DNA from 4 places in the Exiguobacterium sp. BRG2 genome. Region 3 is predicted to be linked to each of the others. Evidence: riboswitches for the same ligand, from Rfam matches in the RefSeq annotation. Region 3 holds a riboswitch; each other region holds the start of a gene.
What was found. Region 3 has a riboswitch for S-adenosylmethionine ahead of Q9R23_RS07740 (alpha/beta hydrolase). Riboswitches for the same ligand answer to the same signal wherever they lie in the genome.
Positions count from the first base shown of each region.

Region 1: it holds a riboswitch for S-adenosylmethionine, as region 3 does, so the genes downstream of both, msrA (peptide-methionine (S)-S-oxide reductase MsrA) here and Q9R23_RS07740 (alpha/beta hydrolase) in region 3, are expected to answer to the same signal.
Region 2: it holds a riboswitch for S-adenosylmethionine, as region 3 does, so the genes downstream of both, Q9R23_RS06790 (methionine ABC transporter ATP-binding protein) here and Q9R23_RS07740 (alpha/beta hydrolase) in region 3, are expected to answer to the same signal.
Region 4: it holds a riboswitch for S-adenosylmethionine, as region 3 does, so the genes downstream of both, Q9R23_RS10015 (LLM class flavin-dependent oxidoreductase) here and Q9R23_RS07740 (alpha/beta hydrolase) in region 3, are expected to answer to the same signal.

Region 1 covers NZ_JAUZUW010000011.1:12,688-17,571, forward strand. Annotated here, with positions in the region: gene Q9R23_RS13200 (SH3 domain-containing protein) at 1-247, shown strand, start outside; gene Q9R23_RS13205 (putative quinol monooxygenase) at 306-599, opposite strand; gene Q9R23_RS13210 (M20 metallopeptidase family protein) at 677-1,855, shown strand; SAM riboswitch class I at 1,918-2,021, shown strand; gene msrA (peptide-methionine (S)-S-oxide reductase MsrA) at 2,116-2,646, shown strand; gene Q9R23_RS13220 (DMT family transporter) at 2,723-3,205, opposite strand; gene Q9R23_RS13225 (Crp/Fnr family transcriptional regulator) at 3,218-3,886, opposite strand; gene Q9R23_RS13230 (DMT family transporter) at 3,902-4,330, opposite strand; gene Q9R23_RS13235 (NAD(P)H-dependent flavin oxidoreductase) at 4,467-4,884, opposite strand, start outside.
Region 2 covers NZ_JAUZUW010000004.1:16,080-20,963, forward strand. Annotated here, with positions in the region: gene Q9R23_RS06780 (alpha-glucosidase) at 1-1,406, opposite strand, end outside; gene Q9R23_RS06785 (aminotransferase class I/II-fold pyridoxal phosphate-dependent enzyme) at 1,555-2,742, shown strand; SAM riboswitch class I at 2,805-2,909, shown strand; gene Q9R23_RS06790 (methionine ABC transporter ATP-binding protein) at 2,993-4,006, shown strand; gene Q9R23_RS06795 (methionine ABC transporter permease) at 3,996-4,661, shown strand; gene Q9R23_RS06800 (MetQ/NlpA family ABC transporter substrate-binding protein) at 4,689-4,884, shown strand, end outside.
Region 3 covers NZ_JAUZUW010000004.1:225,997-230,880, reverse strand. Annotated here, with positions in the region: gene Q9R23_RS07755 (type B 50S ribosomal protein L31) at 1-152, shown strand, start outside; gene Q9R23_RS07750 (DedA family protein) at 188-838, opposite strand; gene Q9R23_RS07745 (thymidine kinase) at 1,022-1,636, shown strand; gene Q9R23_RS07740 (alpha/beta hydrolase) at 1,717-2,475, opposite strand; SAM riboswitch class I at 2,543-2,644, opposite strand; SAM riboswitch class I at 2,894-2,997, shown strand; gene Q9R23_RS07735 (methionine ABC transporter ATP-binding protein) at 3,084-4,112, shown strand; gene Q9R23_RS07730 (methionine ABC transporter permease) at 4,102-4,752, shown strand; gene Q9R23_RS07725 (MetQ/NlpA family ABC transporter substrate-binding protein) at 4,772-4,884, shown strand, end outside.
Region 4 covers NZ_JAUZUW010000006.1:139,606-144,489, reverse strand. Annotated here, with positions in the region: gene Q9R23_RS10040 (nitroreductase family protein) at 1-242, opposite strand, end outside; gene Q9R23_RS10035 (MarR family winged helix-turn-helix transcriptional regulator) at 244-699, opposite strand; gene Q9R23_RS10030 (YczE/YyaS/YitT family protein) at 854-1,519, opposite strand; gene Q9R23_RS10025 (DUF817 domain-containing protein) at 1,673-2,458, shown strand; gene Q9R23_RS10020 (DUF975 family protein) at 2,652-3,290, shown strand; SAM riboswitch class I at 3,400-3,502, shown strand; gene Q9R23_RS10015 (LLM class flavin-dependent oxidoreductase) at 3,577-4,635, shown strand; gene Q9R23_RS10010 (ATP-grasp domain-containing protein) at 4,632-4,884, shown strand, end outside.

The sequences.
Region 1 (4,884 bases), on a different contig from region 3:
CGGTGGTCGGACGAATGTTCGTGGCTACTGGTATGGTGCTTTCTTTACGAATCGCCGGACGAGTATCTCGAGTGGTAAACGCTCGGATATCGTCTTCTTCCAGAACACCTACACGGATGGTCCATCGCATATCGGAATCATGCTCGATAGCGAACACTTCATCCATGCAGGCGGTTCACAGCTTCAAATCAACTCGATTTACGAACCGCGTTGGCAGGAGCATTTCCTCGGATTTAAATCGATGTAAGACAAAAAAAGACGAACCCGTCGAAATCGACGGGTTCGTCTCTTCTTATCGCAATACGTTAAAATGTCATCTCGACGTATTTCGTTACTTGTCGATCCATCAAGTATAACTCGATCTGTTCACGGTAGGCTTTATAGTGATCGGATGCGATATGCGCTTCAAGTGCCTCTTCATCACGATACACTTCATACAGCATGAATTGATGCTCATCCTCGATCGATTGGTGCAAGGAATAACGTAAGCATCCTTCTTCTTTTTGTGAAGCATGATAAACCGTTTGTAAAATCGGGAAGACTTGATCCGCAAGTCCAGCTTTGATGGTAAGTACAGCATTAACGACGATTTCTCCCATGTTACATTATCCCCTTTCGTGATTACCTGTATCTGTACCCATTTTCACGAAAAGACACACGTTAAAGGAGCTAGAACATGCAAAATCAACTTTTTGAAGCACTCGAACAATTCGAACCCACGATGATCGCATTACGCCGTGATTTCCACCGCCATCCGGAACTATCCTTCCAAGAAGTCCGCACACCAGAACGGATTGCCGCCTTTTACGCAGAACAGAGCATTCCTCATCAAACAGCCGTCGGAGGTCGTGGTGTCGTCGCGACGATCGAAGGCAAACAGCCTGGTCCGACGATTGCTGTCCGCGCAGATTTTGACGCATTACCACTTCAGGAAGAGACAACGCTTGCTTTCCGGTCGATCCATCCTGGTATCATGCATGCTTGCGGGCATGATGGTCACACGGCAATGGTGATGGCCCTTGCTGCTACGCTCTATCCGATACGCGATCAATTGCAAGGAACGATTCGGATCATCCACCAGCATGGAGAAGAGGTCTTCCCCGGCGGAGCAATCCAAATGATCGAAGCCGGCGTCCTCGAAGGAGTCGATGCGATTTTCGCGACACATCTCGAAAATGATTTACCAGTTGGCACGATTGGGTTTCGGGAAGGACATACATTGTGTGCGATCGACGAATTCGAAATCATCGTCCATGGTCAAGGTGGGCATGCCCAGGCACCGCATAAAACAAAAGATGCTCTCGTCGCTGGAGCGCAACTCGTCTGTAACTTACAACATCTCGTTAGTCGACGGGTCGATCCGTTTGAGCCGGCTGTTCTCGCAATCGGTTCTTTCCATGCAGGAACAGCACCAAATATCGTTACGGGTGAGGCACGCATTGTCGGGGAAATTCGGACGTTCAACGAGACACTGCGGCATCAGCTCCGGCAAGAAGTCGATCTTGTCGCTAAAACGACGTGTGCCGGCATCGGTGCTTCGTATTCGATTGACTTCACGACTGGTTACCCGGCGCTCTGGAATCACCCGGATGAGACAAAGCTCGTTCAGGAAGCTGCTGCTTTCTTACCGGAAGCATCCGTCCGGGCACTCACACCAATGATGGCGGCGGACGACTTCGCACATTACTTAACACACGTCCCGGGTAGTTATTTCTTTACCGGCTCTGGCTATACGGACGGTCGCGTCAACTATCCGCAACACCATCCACAGTACGAGATCAATGAACAAGCGTTGTTGATCGGTGCGAAGACACTTGGAGCAACCGTTTTACGTGCCTTAAATTCTAAGGATTGACTTTATTTCTTTGTGAATGGTATCATCACAACAATGATGACGAATGACATCAACTTCATATACCCTTATCAAGAGTGGACCGAGAGATCTGGATCGATGACGTCCCAGCAACCTGCGCATAGCAAGGTGCTACGACCAGCAAAGCGAAAGCTTTGGTTGATAAAAAGCGGCGACTCCTTTTGCAACCAAGCGAAGGAGTCGTTTTCGTTTTCTCGCTGTCAGACATACAATGGGGATTTCCCACGGAGAGGAAGAGACAGATGGAAAAAGCAACATTTGCAGGTGGATGTTTTTGGTGCATGGTGACACCATTTGAAGAATTACCAGGAATCGAGGGGATCGTATCAGGTTACATGGGCGGACACGTCGACAATCCGACGTACGAGCAAGTCAAAACAGGAACGACGGGACATCTCGAAGTCGTCCAAATCACGTTTGATCCGAGCCTGTTCCCGTACGAGCGTTTACTTGAACTCTACTGGCCCCAAACGGATCCGACGGATGCAGAAGGTCAATTCCAAGATCGCGGTACGCAGTACGCGCCAGCAATCTTCTATCATACGGATGCGCAGCACGAAGCAGCGATCGCTTCCCGTGACGCTCTTGCTGCAAGCAATCGTTTCAAACAACCGATCGTGACGCGGATCGATGCCGCTTCTGAATTTTATCCGGCGGAAGAGTACCATCAAGACTTCCATAAGAAAAATCCAGAACATTATAAAAAAGATCGTGCTGCCTCTGGTCGCGATGCTTTCATCGAGCAGGAATGGAAAGATACGACGACGGTCTGATTCAAAAAAATGTATATAAAAACAGGTCAGTAAACGTTGGTTTGCTGACCTGTTTCATTGTTATGGAAAAAGTAAGTCATGAAACACGTTCTACTTGATCCTTTGCCTGTTGTTCCGGTGCCACGACTTGATACCGTTTCAAGACGAAGATGCCACACACCATGACAGCGAGACCGATGAGCTGACCAAACGATAAGTCGATTTGTGGCAAACCGAACCAACCGAACGTATCAACAGCAAGGGCAAAGCTCAACTGCGAAATCAACACGACAGAGATCGCGACGGACGGACCAAGCAATTGAATCCCGCGCATGACACAAAAGACGACACCGACACCCACGAGTCCACCGAACCAGTAGAGTGGTGACACGTTTTGAATCTGTCCGATCGTTCCACCACGAAACAGGACATACGTGATGCTTGCTCCGATGAAGCCGACGAAGAAAACCAGCGTCGTCGTTGCCCATGCGCCGAACGCGTCACTCATCCGAGCATTCAATACCGTCTGCAAACTGATTAACATTCCAGCCAATACGGCACACACAATGCCTATTATCATGTTCGTTCCTCCTTACTCATAGCTGTTACCGTTCGCTTTCTCGCGAATCCGTTCCAAATCGACGATGATGATCTTGCCACGTCGTCGAACAAGAATCTCTTCCTCACACAACTTCGTGATGATCCGGTTGAGATGACGATAACTTGTTCCAAGCCAGTCAGCGACGTCATGTAGATTCGACGTCCGCATCTCCTGATAAAACAAACTGTCACTAGCTTCGGACGCAATCGATAATAAGTAGCCTGCAAATCGCTCCTCGACCGTATAGAGTACGTGGTGCGACGCTGATTTCGAATCGGCATACCACTTCGCTGTAATTGTTCTTAGTAAAAATTGCAGAAAGACGTTCGTTGTATTGTGCTCGCGTAAAATCGTATACGGCACGCTCAACACATCGACATCGGTCACTGCTTCGACCGTATTCAGCACTTCCCGTTCGTTGATGAATTCAGCGTCACCAATCACTGTCAGTGGTGTTTTGAATCGTAAAATCCGTTGTTTTCCTTCTGACGAAGCAGCAGAAATCTTGACCTTGCCTGCGACGATGAAGTACATCCGGTCGATTGTCGCACCGGTCGTACAGAGGAGTTCTCCTTTTCGGAAGGTTTCTTCACGCAACCAAGCGCGCGTCTCTTCCGTTAAAATCGTATCCAGTCCATACTGTTGGATGACGGTTTCCATGTTCGTTCCCTCCCTTTAGGCAAGTGAGAAAATCGCAACTCCTGCAAGCATGAGACCCACACCAACCCACTGACCACGATTTCCTTGTTTTTTTAAGACACCGAACCATCCTTTTAAATCAATCAGAAAGGCACAAAAAATCTGCGCGACGAGTAACAAACACATCGCCCATGTCATGCCGAGTTTTTGGATCGCTGTCAGTTCCGTTACGACGACTAGCACGCCAATCAAACCACCGCTCGCATAAATCCACGGTAACTGACGGAATCCGCCGATTTTCCGATCTCGTACGAAGCTATAAATGACTAAACAACCCATCAGACCAACAAAGTGGACGATCAATACGGATAACCACGGTCCGACGCCTGTCGCAAGGCGCGCATTGAATATGCCTTGCAGGGCGATGAACAGACCGCTCATCAAAGCAAACACGACTCCTTGCACGTCATCTCCTCCTTTAATCTCTACACTAGAGTAGACCTTATTCGTGCCTCACTTGAAAAGGACAAATGTCCCATTTTCAAAAAAACATGAAAAAACCCGCTTTCCACAAGCGGGTTTACGGGTCATCATTGTATGTTCATGTCGCAAAACGAGCAGTCGTCCGCTTCAGCTGTTCCTCTGCTTCCTCCATCATGCGCGTAAACAACTCAGCAACCGTTGGCACATCACGAATCAAACCGGCAACCAGTCCAGCGTTGACATATCCTTTCTCTTCATCGCCTTCAAGAGCGCCTGTAATATGATACGACTCATTCGTCTGATCGAGAAAAGCAGCAGGTGTCTTGGCTGTGAGGTGTTCGACGTAAGGACCATCAAGGACACGTCGGACGAATCCAACGGAGCGCCCGATGATGCGTGTATCGGTATCTGTCGCATCCGTTAAGCGCGATTTATAAACTGGATGGACCTTCGCATCTTCCGTCGCGATCAACCGTGTTCCGAGCTGGACGCCGGCAGCACCAAGCAACAGGACAGCTGCTAGTCCACGCCCATCG
Region 2 (4,884 bases), 210 kb from region 3:
AGAGCTAAGTCGCGATACGTACCATAGACCATGATTGGATGATCCTTTCGCATCTGAATCAATGCTCGGTAAAAGGCAAGGACTGATGATGGATCGGCTTCTGCTTGCGCGACATTGATGTCCGTGTAATTCGGATTGACCGCTAACCACGGTTTCCCACTCGTAAAGCCTGCCGCGTGCGTACCGTCCCACTGCATCGGCGTGCGGGAGTTATCGCGTGCGAGTAACTGCATTGACGAGAGTACGACCTCCGGATCCTCGCCGCCAGCGACGCGCTCCGCGTATCGATTGCGAAAGGCGACGTCTTGATAGAGCGACGGATCCGAGAAGCGAATCCCCGTCATCCCAATCTCTTCTCCTTGATACACGTATGGAATGCCAGGTAATGTATGCAACATCAAACCGAGTAGTTTCGCACTCTCGACTCGGTATCGTTCACTGCCGAAGCGGGTCACTTGTCGCGTATGATCGTGATTGTTGAGAAACTGTGAATTGACACCTAATGGGTATAAGACGTCATACCATCGTTTCTGAATTTCCTTGAATCGTAAAAGGTCCATTGCCTCCATGTCGTCCGCGATTTCGAAGTGAAACAGCGTTCGAAGTTCTTCACGTTCTTCACTGACATATAACAGACCGTCTTCTGGACCGACGAACGGAATCTCACCGACCGTGAACAAATCTTTCCCGGCAAGGACGTTCGCATGCATTTCCTGAAGGAAGTCGTGCACACCTGGTTGATTCCCGAGATACGATAGATTAAACGGATTGACGACATCCTCAAGCGAACGTTTTTTGATCAAGTTGATGACGTCCATCCGGAAACCGTCAATCCCTTGAGCGATCCACCAGTTCATCATGTCGTAGATCGCTTGCCGGACAGCCGGTTGTTCCCAGTTTAAGTCCGGTTGTTCTTTCGCAAAGGAATGGAAATAATATTGTTCGCGCTCTTCACTCCACGTCCACGGGCTCGGCGCAAAGTAAGACCGCCAATTGTTCGGGGGCGTCTCTTTCGTTCCATCTTTCCAGATGTACCAATCATCCTTGTCGTGGATTCGGTCCCGCGACTGACGGAACCAGTCATGCTGGTCACTCGTATGATTGACGACCAAATCAAGAATTATCTTTAAGCCGCGTGCATGAGCCGCTGTGATCAACTCTTGTAGATCGCCCATCGTCCCCGCCTTGTCCATGATCGTGTAATAATCGGCAATATCATAGCCATTATCGATGTCTGGAGAACGGTAACATGGATTTAACCAGACGATATCGACACCAAGCGATGCGATGTAATCTAGCTTGTCGATGACACCTCGCAAATCACCGATGCCGTCCCCATTCGAATCCTTAAAACTGCGCCAATAGACTTGATAGACGACTGCTTCTTTCCAGCTAGCTCGCTTCATCTCCTCACTCCTCTCCCTACTCTCTATTCCCGCTCCACATATCTGTACCTGTTTATTGGACGATTTTTTTGAATTTCAAAAAAGTTCTTTTCTTTTGACTGAATATTCGTTATCCTTGACGACAATACTACGAAGGAGGCACACATCCATGAAACATTTCGCTCCATCCATCGCCATCGATCGGCTTCCTGCTCCCGTTTTCGCTGAACTTGCGAACCGGATCGGTGCTGTGAAAGCTGCCGGGCATGATGTCATTACCCTTGGTCAAGGAACACCCGATCAAACGACGCCCGTACATATTCTCGACGCCTTGAAACAGGCGATCGATGAGCCAACAAACCTTCAATATCCACCATTTCGTGGACATGATTTTCTAAAGCAAGCCGTCGCGAGCTTTTATGCGAACGAATTCGGCGTCACGATCGATCCGGCAACCGAGGTCGCAATTCTTCTCGGTAGTAAAGCCGGAATCGTCGCCTTACCACAAACGATCGTCAATCCTGGAGAAGGTGTCATCGTCCCGGATCCGGGGTACCCGGATTACCTGTCTGGAGCAGCACTTGCTGGCGCTTACCCGATTACGCTTCCATTGCTTGAGAAAAATAACTTCCTGCCGGATTACGATTTACTTGATACGACAGATGTCGAGCGCGCCCGGATGTTGTTCCTCAATTACCCGAGTAATCCGACAGGTGCGACAGCGACAGCAGAAGCCTTCGAACAGACCGTTACCTTCGCGGATGCCCATGATATTTGTGTCGTCCATGATTTAGCCTACGGTGGCATCAGCTTTGATGGTCCCACACGAAGCTTCTTGCAGACGGAAGGGGCGAAGGAGGTCGGAATCGAGTTGTTCTCACTCTCGAAACGCTTCAACATGTCTGGCTTCCGAATCGCTTTCGCGATCGGAAATCCGTCCGTCATCTCAAGCATCGAGACGTATCAGGAACATCTCTACGTCAGTGCCTTCACACCGATCCAACATGCAGCGACCGTCGCTCTGACGAGTGACCAGACATGTGTCCGCGAGTTAAGTAGTCTGTACGAAACACGACGCGATGCGTTGTTCGCGAAACTCGATGCGATTGGCTGGAGTGGACCACGTCCGGGCGGTTCCTTCTTCGTCTGGCTTCCTGTTCCTGAAGGTTACACGTCCCAAAGCTTCACCGATCACCTGCTTGACGAAGCACACGTCGCTGTAACCCCTGGATCCTTCTTCGGCGAATACGGCGAAGGCTACGTCCGGATCAGCTTGATTGCTGACGTCGAACGTCTAGAAGAAGCCGTCGATCGAATCGGAACGCTCAACCTGTTCCGGACACCTGTTGCAGAATAATTCTGAAAAAACATTTGACAGATGGGAATCATTTCCGTTAAAGTAAATCCCAACAGCATAACTACTTATCGAGAGCGACCGAGGGATTAGGCCCAACGACGTCCGGCAACCACCTATCAGGAACGGTGCCACATCCTACAGAATGGATTCATTCTGAGAGATAAGTTACGAAATCTTACACTTTCGTCGCTTTTTCTGGTTGCTCTGCTACTAGGAAAAAGCGACTTTTTTTGTATGAGGAGATGAGCAGATGATTGAATTCAAACAGATTACGAAACGGTTCGTCCGAGACCGGACCCCGATTTTTGCATTACGAGATGTCGATTTGACGATTCAAAAAGGAGAAATTTTTGGGATCATCGGTGAATCCGGTGCCGGTAAGAGTACGTTGCTTCGTCTGATCAACGGTCTCGAGCATCCGACACAAGGAACGGTAAAGGTCGACGGTGTCTCGCTCGGCGGGATGTCAAAAGCAGATTTGCGTCAACTTCGCTTGCGGACAGGAATGATCTTTCAGCATTTCCAATTGATCCAGTCGCGTAATGTCGCAGATAACATTGCTTTTGCACTGAAGGCTGCCGGCGTCAAACGAGCAGATTTTCCGGAACGGATCCGTGAACTCGTCTCGCTCGTCGGACTCGAAGGATTCGAGACGAACTTCCCGAGTCAGTTGAGCGGCGGACAGAAACAGCGCGTTGGGATTGCCCGGGCACTCGCGAATGATCCAACCGTCTTGTTATGTGACGAAGCGACCTCTGCCCTTGATCCGGTCACGACGCTGCAGATTTTAGATTTGTTGAAAGATTTGAATGAACGACTCGGATTGACGATCGTCCTCATCACGCATGAGATCGATGTCGTCAAACAGATTTGCCATCGTGTCGCGGTCATGTCTCAAGGGGAAGTCGTCGAAGTTGCCTCTACATACGATTTGTTCAGTCAAGCCAAACATCCGGTGACACAACATTACGTCGACACGGCACTCCAGATCGAGCTACCGGAACGCATCTTGCAAGCGACACCGGGAAAGATCATCCGCCTACAGTTCACGGGCGAGAAGACCGGTGAAAGTACGTTGTCGGAAGCCATCCGTCGATACGATATCTCGGTCAGCATCCTGCACGGAAAAGTCGATTACATCCAAGACGTCGCTTTTGGTGTCCTAATCGTCAGCTTGACGGGATCCTCCGATCAAATCGCACCTGCTCTCGACTGGCTTGCGGCGGAACTTCATACGCTCGAGGTGATTCAGGATGTGGCTTGATCGTATACAAACGATGTTACCAGAGTTGTTGAAGGCACTTGGTGAGACGGCGTGGATGGTTGGCATTTCGCTTGCCTTCGCATTGGTCGTCGGGATTCCACTCGGGATTCTCCTGTTCGTCACCGACCGCGGTTTATTCTTTCAAAACATTGCCATCCGACGTGTCCTTGACTTCGTCGTCAACATCGTCCGGTCCTTGCCGTTCATCATCTTGCTTGTTGCCCTCATTCCATTAACGAAATTTTTGCTTGATAATACGATTGGTCCGACAGCAGCATCCGTCAGCCTCAGTGTCGCAGCGATTCCGTTTCTCGCACGACTCGTCGAAACATCACTGCGTGAGATTCCACCTGGTTTGATCGAAGCAGCGGAAGCGTGCGGTGCGAAACCATTACGGATCATCGTCAGTATCCTTTTACCAGAAGCACTCCCTGGCATCATTCAGGGCATCACGCTAACGACGATCAGTTTGATCGGCTTCTCGGCAATGGCTGGGATCGTCGGCGGCGGAGGTGTCGGTGACCTCGCGATCCGCTTCGGCTATTATCGCTATGATAATCTCATCATGATCGTGACGATCGTCGTCCTCATCGTCATCGTCCAGAGCATTCAAGCACTTGGCAATCAACTGGCGCGAAAAACAGACAAGCGCTAATCATACATATAAAGGGAGAGTTGAATCATGAAAAAACGATATGCCTTTTTAGCGACAGCCTTACTTGGTGCAGGAATCCTCGCAGGATGCGGAGACAGCAGTGCTGATGAAAAAGACAAGACGATCAAGATTGGGGCGACAAGCGGCCCTTATAGCGACATGGTCAAACAAGCGATTCAACCGCAACTCGAAAAGAAAGGCTATAAAGTCGAAATCGTCGAAT
Region 3 (4,884 bases):
ACGAAACGATCACTTGGGAAGATGGTAACGAGTACCCACTCATCCGTGTGGATGTGTCTTCAGACTCGCACCCATTCTATACAGGTCGTCAAAAGTTCAACGCGGCAGATGGTCGTGTCGATCGCTTCAACAAAAAATACGGCCGCAAGTAATTACTTGCCGGTTCTTAAAAAGCAGCCTGCCTCCATTACGGAAGCAGGCTGTTTTTGTATAGGCTGAATTGCGAACGGTACGTAAGGTACGTCTTTAAGACGAACGAGAAAGCAATCCCGCCGACAATCCCGATCAAGTACGGCATGGCTTCTGGATGTGCCAAGATGTAGTCGACGACTTTGTGGAACGAGATATGACGACCAACAAAGTAGCCGGCGCCCAAGAACACACTGACCCAAATCAAAGCACCTGTATACGCGTAACTCGCAAAAATGCGAAACGGCATTTTTGAAACACCTGCAAAAAAGGCAGAGAGTTGGCGAAGACCAGGTATGTAGTAACCGATGATCAAGACCGATTTGCCGTAACGACGAAATCCGGCTTCAGCGGAGAGAATGTGTTTTTCTGAGATGCGCATCTTTGGTCCGACGCGATGCAACAGGGGCATGCCGAGTTTTAAGCCCAGCACGTAGCTAATCGTCATTCCGATGCAACTGCCAGCGTAAGCGGCAAGAATCGTACCGAACAGCGGTAGATTGCCTTGATGCATCCAAAAACCGGACAGGACGAGCAAGGTCTCATCAGGAACCGGCAATCCCACGATACCACCTGCGAGAAGGACGGAAAGACCAAGGGCGCCATATTGGTGCAGAATGTCATGTAAGAGATGATGAATCGGGGACACCTTCTTTCGCGAGAATCTTCTTCTTTAGTGTACAGGAAATGGATGAAGGTTGGAATGAAAGGACAAAAATTCTAGGTAAAGAAAAAATGAATTTTGATTTCCGGAAGTCAACCCTTTTTCTCAATACCGTTTCGAGCTATACTCGTTAAAGTGACTATTTTTAGAGGACGGTGTCGGACGATGATGCATGTAATAAATCAGTACGGCTGGATCGAAGTAATTTGTGGTAGTATGTTTTCCGGGAAATCGGAAGAGTTGATTCGTCGTGTCAGACGGGCACAGTACGGCAAACTGCCCGTTCAAGTATTCAAGCCGGCAATCGACGACCGGTACCATGAAGAGCATGTCGTCTCTCACATCGGAAATTCCGTCGTGGCGATTCCAATGGCGACGAGTCGTGATCTCTATGCAGCAGTAGCGGAAGAAACACAAATTGTCGGAATTGATGAAGTTCAATTCTTTGATGATGAGATCGTTCAAGTCATCGAAGCACTTGCGCAAGACGGAAAACGCGTCATTTGTGCAGGACTCGATCAGGATTTCCGGGCAGAGCCATTTGGCAAGATGCCGGAATTACTGGCGCGCGCAGAATTTGTGACGAAACTTCAGGCGATCTGTCTCTCATGTGGCGATCCGGCTTCCCGGACACAACGTTTGATTGATGGAAAACCAGCGAACTATGATGATCCGATCATTTTAGTCGGCGCTTCAGAATCGTATGAGCCACGGTGCCGCCACTGCCATGAAGTGCCAGGAAAGCCGAAGCCGCTCCAAACGATGCAACACCAAAAAGGATAAACAAAAAAGACGAACCGATGATGGTCGTCCTTTGATGTAACAGCTGTTCGCTTCTAAGTGAAGACGAATAGCTGTTTTTTTTATCCCGTTTCCTGTGAGAAACGACTCGAGCGTTCGATGAAACGAATCGTCTCACGCACGATCAAATCCTGATCATGATCGAGGGTCGCGACGTGGTACGAGTTGAGGAGACAGTAGATTCGTTTATCATTCGTCCCGATGTGCTGGTGCAGATAATCCGAGCTCGACGGCGGAACGACGTGATCGGTCGCCGAGTAGAGAATCAATGTCGGCAGGAGAATGGATCCGAGGCGTCCTTTTGTCTCATCCATCAAGCGGACGAGTTCGAACGCACAACGGCTCGGAACGAGGTCATAAATGATTTCGAAGGCTGCTCGCTTAATGTCCGGTGCCCCTTCCGGTAAGTACTGTGGACCGTCCTCGAACGAAAGTGCTTCATAGGATGGAACGGAGAGTGCGGCATTGATCGTAATGATGCCGGCAAACGGAATGCCGTCAGCAGCGAGCGACAACGCAAGCGTCGCACCCATCGATTGACCGATGACGAAGACTTGATCGCATGTTTCTTGTAAACGTTCATAGCCGTCTTGCAGGCTTTGCTTCCAACATCGAGCAGTCGATTGTTCAAACTCGCGGACGTTCGTTCCATGTCCACGTAAGCGCGGGGCATAGACGGTAAAACCTTCGGCAGCAAATGCCTCACCGACGTCCCGGACACTCTGCGGAGTGGCGTTAAAACCATGACAGATTAGAATGCCGATCGGTCCACCTTGAAGATAAAATGCTTCAGCACCAGTCAATACAGGATAGTTCATCATTACTATTTTTCCTCCATTCATGAAAAAAACTCGTCGACGTCACTGCTTGGACGCCCACGAGTTTTTCACCGTATCATCCAAAGCCGCGCTTTGCTGGTCGGAGCACCTTACAGATTGCAGGTTGCCGTGAAGTCATAGAGCCAGGTCTCTCGTTCACTCTTGATAAATATCATATTGGAATTGTCGGATTAATCATTGAAACGATGGTAGCACGACCGAAAATGACTTGTCAAATCGTTCTTGACGAATCATGATCCGTTCAGTAAGCTAACTCATAACTTGTTCATCCATCGATATGCGCCAAATGGATTATTTTTGAAAAGTTGGTTGACTTTTAAAGGTTCGACCCGTAATGTAAAAATTAGTTTTACGACATAAGCAACAACACAACAACACACATACGAATTTCATACCGCAATACTTATCCAGAGAGGTGGAGGGACTGGCCCTACGAAACCTCGGCAACAGACTCATTATGAGCACTGTGCCAATTCCATCAGACAGATGTCTGAGAGATGAGTGGAGTGGATTCTGCCACTGTGCGGATCCAGGTCTCTTCTTGTTTCTCAAGAAGGGGCCTTTTTTGTTGAATGAAGGGGGAAAACGGAATGATTGCATTTCATCAAGTCAAAAAAACGTACGTCACGAAAGATCAGACGATTGCAGCGCTCGACGGTGTCGACCTGACGATCGAAAAAGGTGAAATCTTTGGGGTCATCGGTTTTAGCGGTGCCGGAAAAAGTTCACTGCTCCGCTGCGTCAATCTGTTAGAACGACCGACGTCAGGAACGGTGACGGTCGATGGGGAAGATTTAACGCAACTGTCTCCGAAAAAGTTACGCCAAGCAAAACAACGGATCGGGATGATCTTTCAGCACTTCAATCTGTTGAATGCGAACACGGTCTTTACGAATGTCGCGAAACCACTCGTTCTCGCAGGCGTCAAGAAAGACGAAATTCGCCGCCGGGTGACGGAGTTACTCGAATTCGTCGATCTCGCGGACAAAGCAGATCATTATCCGGATCAATTGTCGGGTGGGCAGAAACAGCGCGTTGGTATCGCCCGGGCACTAGCGACGCAACCTTCCGTCCTTTTATGTGACGAAGCGACGTCAGCACTTGATCCCCAAACGACACATCATATTCTTCAGTTATTAAAACGGATCAATGCCGAGTACGGGATCACGATTCTCTTGATCACCCACGAGATGGGCGTCATCCGGGAGATTTGCGACCGGGTCGCCGTCATTGAAGCTGGAAAGTTGATCGAGTCAGGAACGGTCTTTGATGTCTTTTCAAACCCGCAGACTGAGACAGCGAAAAATTTCGTTCGCTCCGTCATGCATGACGAGATTCCAGCGTCGATTCGTCAGTTGATCGAGTCCCGGAATGCGAATCCAATCTATAAGATTCACTTCCTTGGACATCACACCGGACAACCACTCTTATCGCAAGTCGCAAAACGCTTCGACGTCGATGTCAATATCCTGCACGGTAGCATCACGGAGTTGCAGGATACGCCGTTCGGCACATTACTCGTTGAACTGATCGGTGAGACGACAGAAGTGAAACGAGCGTTACACTACATCGATCAGGCGCAGGTAACCGTTGAGGAGGTGCTCGCTGATGCTAGTTAACTACAGTGATATCTGGACAGCATTCTTGCAGACGATGACGATGGTATCCGTTTCGCTCTTGTTCTCGACCTTGATCGGCTTACCACTCGGTATCCTGCTTGTCGTCACGCGAAAAGGAGCGTTACTTGAAAATGTTCCGTTGTTCACGTTCTTCAACAGTATCGTCAATATTTTCCGCTCGATTCCGTTCATCATCTTACTTGTTGCGATCATCCCGTTGACGCGCTTGATCGTTCAGACATCGATCGGAACAGAAGCCGCCATCGTTCCGCTCGTCTTTTATGCCGCCCCGTATATGGCACGGCTGATCGAGAGTTCCTTACTTGAAGTCGACAAAGGTGTCCTTGAGGCAGCAGAAGCGATGGGCGCGACACCGTTCCAAACGATTTTCCGCTTCCTTCTGCCGGAAGCACTCGGTTCACTAATCCTTAACTTAACGATCGCGACGGTCGGCTTGATCGGGGCGTCGGCGATGGCAGGTGCCATTGGTGGTGGTGGACTGGGTGACTTAGCAATTACGTACGGCTATCAACGGTTCGACACGAAAGTCATGATCATCACGGTCGGGATTCTCGTCATCTTAGTCCAAGGCTTACAGACGACAGGCAACATCGTCGCACGAAAAATCAGAAGACATTAATCAAGGGAGCGATTCAGCCATGAAAAAAGCAGTAGCAATTGGAGCAACACTCACGACGATTTTATTTGCCGGGTGCGCAGCATCAGGAGAAGACGAAAAGACGATCAAGCTCGGTGTCAGCGGTTCAGACAC
Region 4 (4,884 bases), on a different contig from region 3:
GAAGACGTTTCGACTTGGACTTGGTTGAATTTCGCGAGTGGTGCAAGTGTCGCTTTGCCTTCTTCGCTATCGATGACGAGGAAACGCCATGGTTGCATGTTGACAGAAGAAGGTGCGAGTGTTGCTTCTTCAAGAATTTGTGTCATTTCTTCTTTTGAGATCTTCACGTCTGTATCGTAGTTACGAATCGAACGGCGTCCTTTGACGATTTCCATGAAGTCTGTTTGAGTTTGCGTTGCCATATTAAAGCGACTCCTCTTTTAATTTAGGTAATGTTTCGGCGTTCGCTTCGATGCGTTGAATCATCTCAGCTAACGTCCGTTGTTCTTCAGCAGAGAATCCTTCGAGTAAGTTCTCGAGGAACTCCTCTTTTTGTTCGCGTAATCGTGCAATGCGCGTCGCCCCTTGTTCCGTTAAGGAAACAAGAATCACCCGATTGTCAGCGGCTGAACGCTCGCGAGCAATCATCCCTGTCGATTCCAGGTGTTTGAGGTGACGGGTCACCGCCGCGTGATCGACATTGACGCGTTTTTGCAATTCTTTTTGACTGATCGTTTGATCGACTTGTAGTTGAGCAAGTAGGTCCATTCGCGTCTGACTGAAACCATCCGTACAGAGATCGAATTTTTGAGCAATCGTCTTATTGACGGAGACGAGTGCATAGATCAAACGTCCTTTTTCGGTGCAGGAAATACTCAATCCATCACATCCTTCCCTTCGTTCGAAGAAACCTTTGACGTATCAAAGATTGATATGTAAACGAATATAACGTGTTTATTTTGATGACGCAACTTATCTGCTTCTGACATAAAAAAAGATATCATTCACGCGGAATGATATCGAGTCAGGCGACTTAGCTAATTTGGCGTTCAGACGCTGGAAGTCCTTTTGCATCAATTGCTGCAATGATCCGGCGGAAATAGAACAACCAAAATTGCAGGAACGGTCCGATCAGGAAAATCGAGAGGATCGTACCGAAGAAAACAGGTCCTCCAAGCAACCAACCGATGCCGCATGCCGTGACTTCCATGATCGTCCGCATCAGACGAATTGACGTTCCGAAGCGCTCTGCAAGTGTCAGCGTCAACCCATCACGTGGACCGGCCCCGTATCCAATAGCGACATACAGACCAGCGCCCATCCCAATGATGAAGATACCGAAAATCAGCCAGAGCGTATTCAACCAGATCGACTCAAAAGAAGGTAAGAGATGAGAACCAAGAACAAGATTCATGAAGACACCGACGAAAATCGCGTTGACGAGCGTTCCGATTTGCGGTGTGACGCGGTCTAACGCGTACTTCACGAAAACGAGTAATAGACCGACAAGCAAGATGATCGTTCCGACGGATAGCGGCGTCTTCTTTTGGAGACCAAGATGTAATACATCCCACGTCGAGACACCGAGTTCAGCCGTGATCATCATCGATGAGCCGAGAGCGAGTAAAAATAAACCGAGTAGGAAGAGTCCCCACTTTAACGTAGCGCGTAATAACCAGGAAGCACGATGACGCGTCATGTCTAACACCTCATTTCTTAAAAATAATTGATTCGTTAACTGTATCATGAGGAAAGTAGAAGAAGAAAGACGAAATTTTCCGTTTTTTCCATCTTAAGAAGGAGGGGAAGGTCGAAAGAGAAACGTATACTGAAGAAAAAAGGAGATGACAGGATGAAAGCGATCCGGCACCTGATTCGTTTTACATACATAGAAGCCGTCTGTTGCGTCTTTCCCGTCATGATTTTCGCAGCGCTTGCTCTTTCACGTTATCTTCCTGCTGAACCGATCGCGCGATACGATCTCCTGTTGCTATGGTGTCTTCTCGTCCAAATCGTCTTACTTGTCACGCGTTATGAAACGCTGGAAGAGTTCAAACTGATCTTACTCTTTCACGTGATTGGTCTAGCACTTGAACTGTTCAAAGTGAACGTTGGGTCTTGGAGTTATCCGGAACAGGCTCTAACGAAAGTGGCTGGTGTTCCCTTGTATGCAGGATTCATGTATGCAAGTGTCGCAAGTTATGTCTGTCAAGCGTTCCGAAGATTTCATTTACGCTTCACAGCATTTCCACCGCCTTGGCTTGCGATCAGCGTAGGCAGTCTCGTCTATCTCAACTTCTTCACCCACCATTGGATCTTCGATGCACGCTGGCTATTGATGGTCCTCGTCGTCCTTGTCTTCTATAAGTCATGGGTTCATTTTACGATCGAGCAGACGATCTACCGGATGCCGCTCGTCCTATCCTTTTTACTGATTGCCTTTTTCATTTGGATCGCGGAGAACATCGTGACGTTCTTTAAAGGCTGGGTCTATCCGCATCAGGAAGGAGGCTGGGCAGTCGTTGATCTTGGAAAATTGTCTTCTTGGTTCCTGCTTGTGATCATCACGGTTTTGATCGTCATCGTCGCGAAATACAAGCGTCAGGATCCGGCTGTGGAGATATATCAGCGTACATAGACGAAAAACATGACATTTCGTTTGCGATGAAGCGCTTCGATGTTCAACGTTCGTTCTAACATGTGGACGACAACTTGAGCGTGCTTGGCTCAACCAGCAACGAGACGGGAAATTATTGAAAAAAGAGTGAAACATTAGAAATTTTAAGCCGTAGAGTAAGGTGAGAACTTATTTTTCAAGGAGGACCTTACTCATGTCATCTCAATTAAAGAAAGCAGCGAAGGAGTCGCTCAGCGGTCGTTGGGGATTTGCAGTCCTAGCTTTTCTGCTGTTTAGTATTATTCAGGGTGTTCCTAATTTATTTGGATCGGATATCGATGAGCCGTCTAGTAGTATAGATCTCGTTGTATCATTGGTGTCGATTTTATTGATTCCAGTAGGAGTCGGTTGGACATGGATTGCCATGTCGATTGCTCGTGGCGAAGAAACGAAAGTGACGGATTTGTTTGAGCCATATGGTATGTTCCTGAAAGTGGTGGGGCTGGCCATTGTTCAGTTCATCTTTATCGCGCTCTGGACGTTACTCTTAATCATCCCTGGTATCATCAAGTCATTCTCTTACTTGTTGACGTTCTACATCCTTCGAGATGAACCATCGATCGGTATCCTCGAGGCCATCACGCGTTCACGCCAACTCATGGATGGTCACAAGATGGAAGCATTCTTACTCTTCCTATCATTCATTGGTTGGGCATTACTTGTAATCGTTACACTTGGTCTTGCTGTCCTATGGGTCGGACCATACTTCAGTGTCACGCTTGCCAAATTCTACGATCGTATTCGTGGGGAGCAAGCACCAGAGCCAACATCAGATTTCGTCGCACCATATTAATCCGGAATCCCGACACTACGTCGGGATTTTTCTTTGAAATAAATCCGATAGGAAAAGACGGTTTAATGGTTGCTTTAGTTCAATGAATTCTGTACGATGAATGCAACACATCTTATCTAGAGAAGTCGAGGGACTGGCCCGAAGACACTTCAGCAACCCCGCTATGGCGGAAGGTGCTACTTCCAGGAAGGAATACCTTCTGAAGATAAGAGCGGACAGGACAAGATACCGTCGCTCTTTTCGAACTTCGAAAAGAGCGTTTTTTTATGATAAGGGGGACGATGGAGTGGAGTATGGTTTTTGGTTACCGATTTTTGGGGGATGGTTACGTAACGTCGAGGATGAACAGATGCCAGCAACATTCGATTATGCGAAACAAGTCGCACAAACAGCTGAACGCATCGGCTTCTCGACGACGTTGATTGCGGAATTGAACTTGAACGATATCAAAGGCATCAAGGAACCGAGTCTTGAGGCATGGACAACGGCAGCGGCGATTGCTGCAACAACAGAACGCCTTGAGATCATGACAGCGGTTCGTCCCGGGTTCCATAATCCAGCGACGACGGCGAAGATGGCGGCAAACATCGATCAGTTGAGTGGAGGGCGATTTACGCTCAATGTCGTCTCAGCCTGGTGGGCAGAAGAAGCAAAACAATACAACGGTATTTTTACTGCACATGATGAGCGCTATGCCCGGACGGAAGAGTTCGTCACGGTCATGAAAGGACTATGGGCAGATGCGTCACCGTACAGCTTCTTCGGTCATCACTACACGATCGAACAGGCAGAACTCCATCCGAAACCCGTCCAGCGTCAGGGGATTAAGCTCTACGCTGGTGGAGAGAGTGAAGCCGGAAAACGGACGATCGTCGAACATTGTGATGCCTACGTCATGCATGGAGGCACTGTTGAAGAAGTAGCTCATAAAATCAATGATATGAAAGTACGCCGGGAAGCGACGGGACACGCACCGCTTGAGAGCTTCGGTCTTGCTGCCTACATCATTTGTCGGGATACGGAAGAAGAAGCGCTTCTTGAGTGGCAACGCATCACGGACGTTAAGGAAGACAGCGCCGGTTATGCCGGTTATCAAGATTTCATCAGTAAATCGCAACTCGAACAACAGGTCGAACGAAATGATTATTCCGTCTCGAACCGTGGTCTGCGACCGAACTTGATCGGAACACCAGAACAGATTGCCGAACGGATTCTAGCGTTCGAAGCCGTTGGTGTCACTTTGCTCTTGTTACAATTCTCACCACAACTTGAAGAAATGGAACGCTTTGCCCGTGACGTAATGCCACTGGTCGAAGCGAAACGAAAGGTAGGTCAACAATCATGACAAAAATTCATATTCTCCACGAAAACCAAGAATGGACGGATCATCTCATCAAACGTCTCGAAGAACTCAAGTTGCCGTACGAGCAGTGGCACTTAAATGAAGGAATCGTACCGTTAGATGAACTGCCGCCAGAAGGTGTCTTTTACAGTCGTATGAGTGCGTCTTCGCATACGCGGGGGCATCGTTACGCGCCGGAGTTGACGGAAGGGGTCCTCGCTTGGTTAGAAGAGCATGACCGGACCGTCTTTA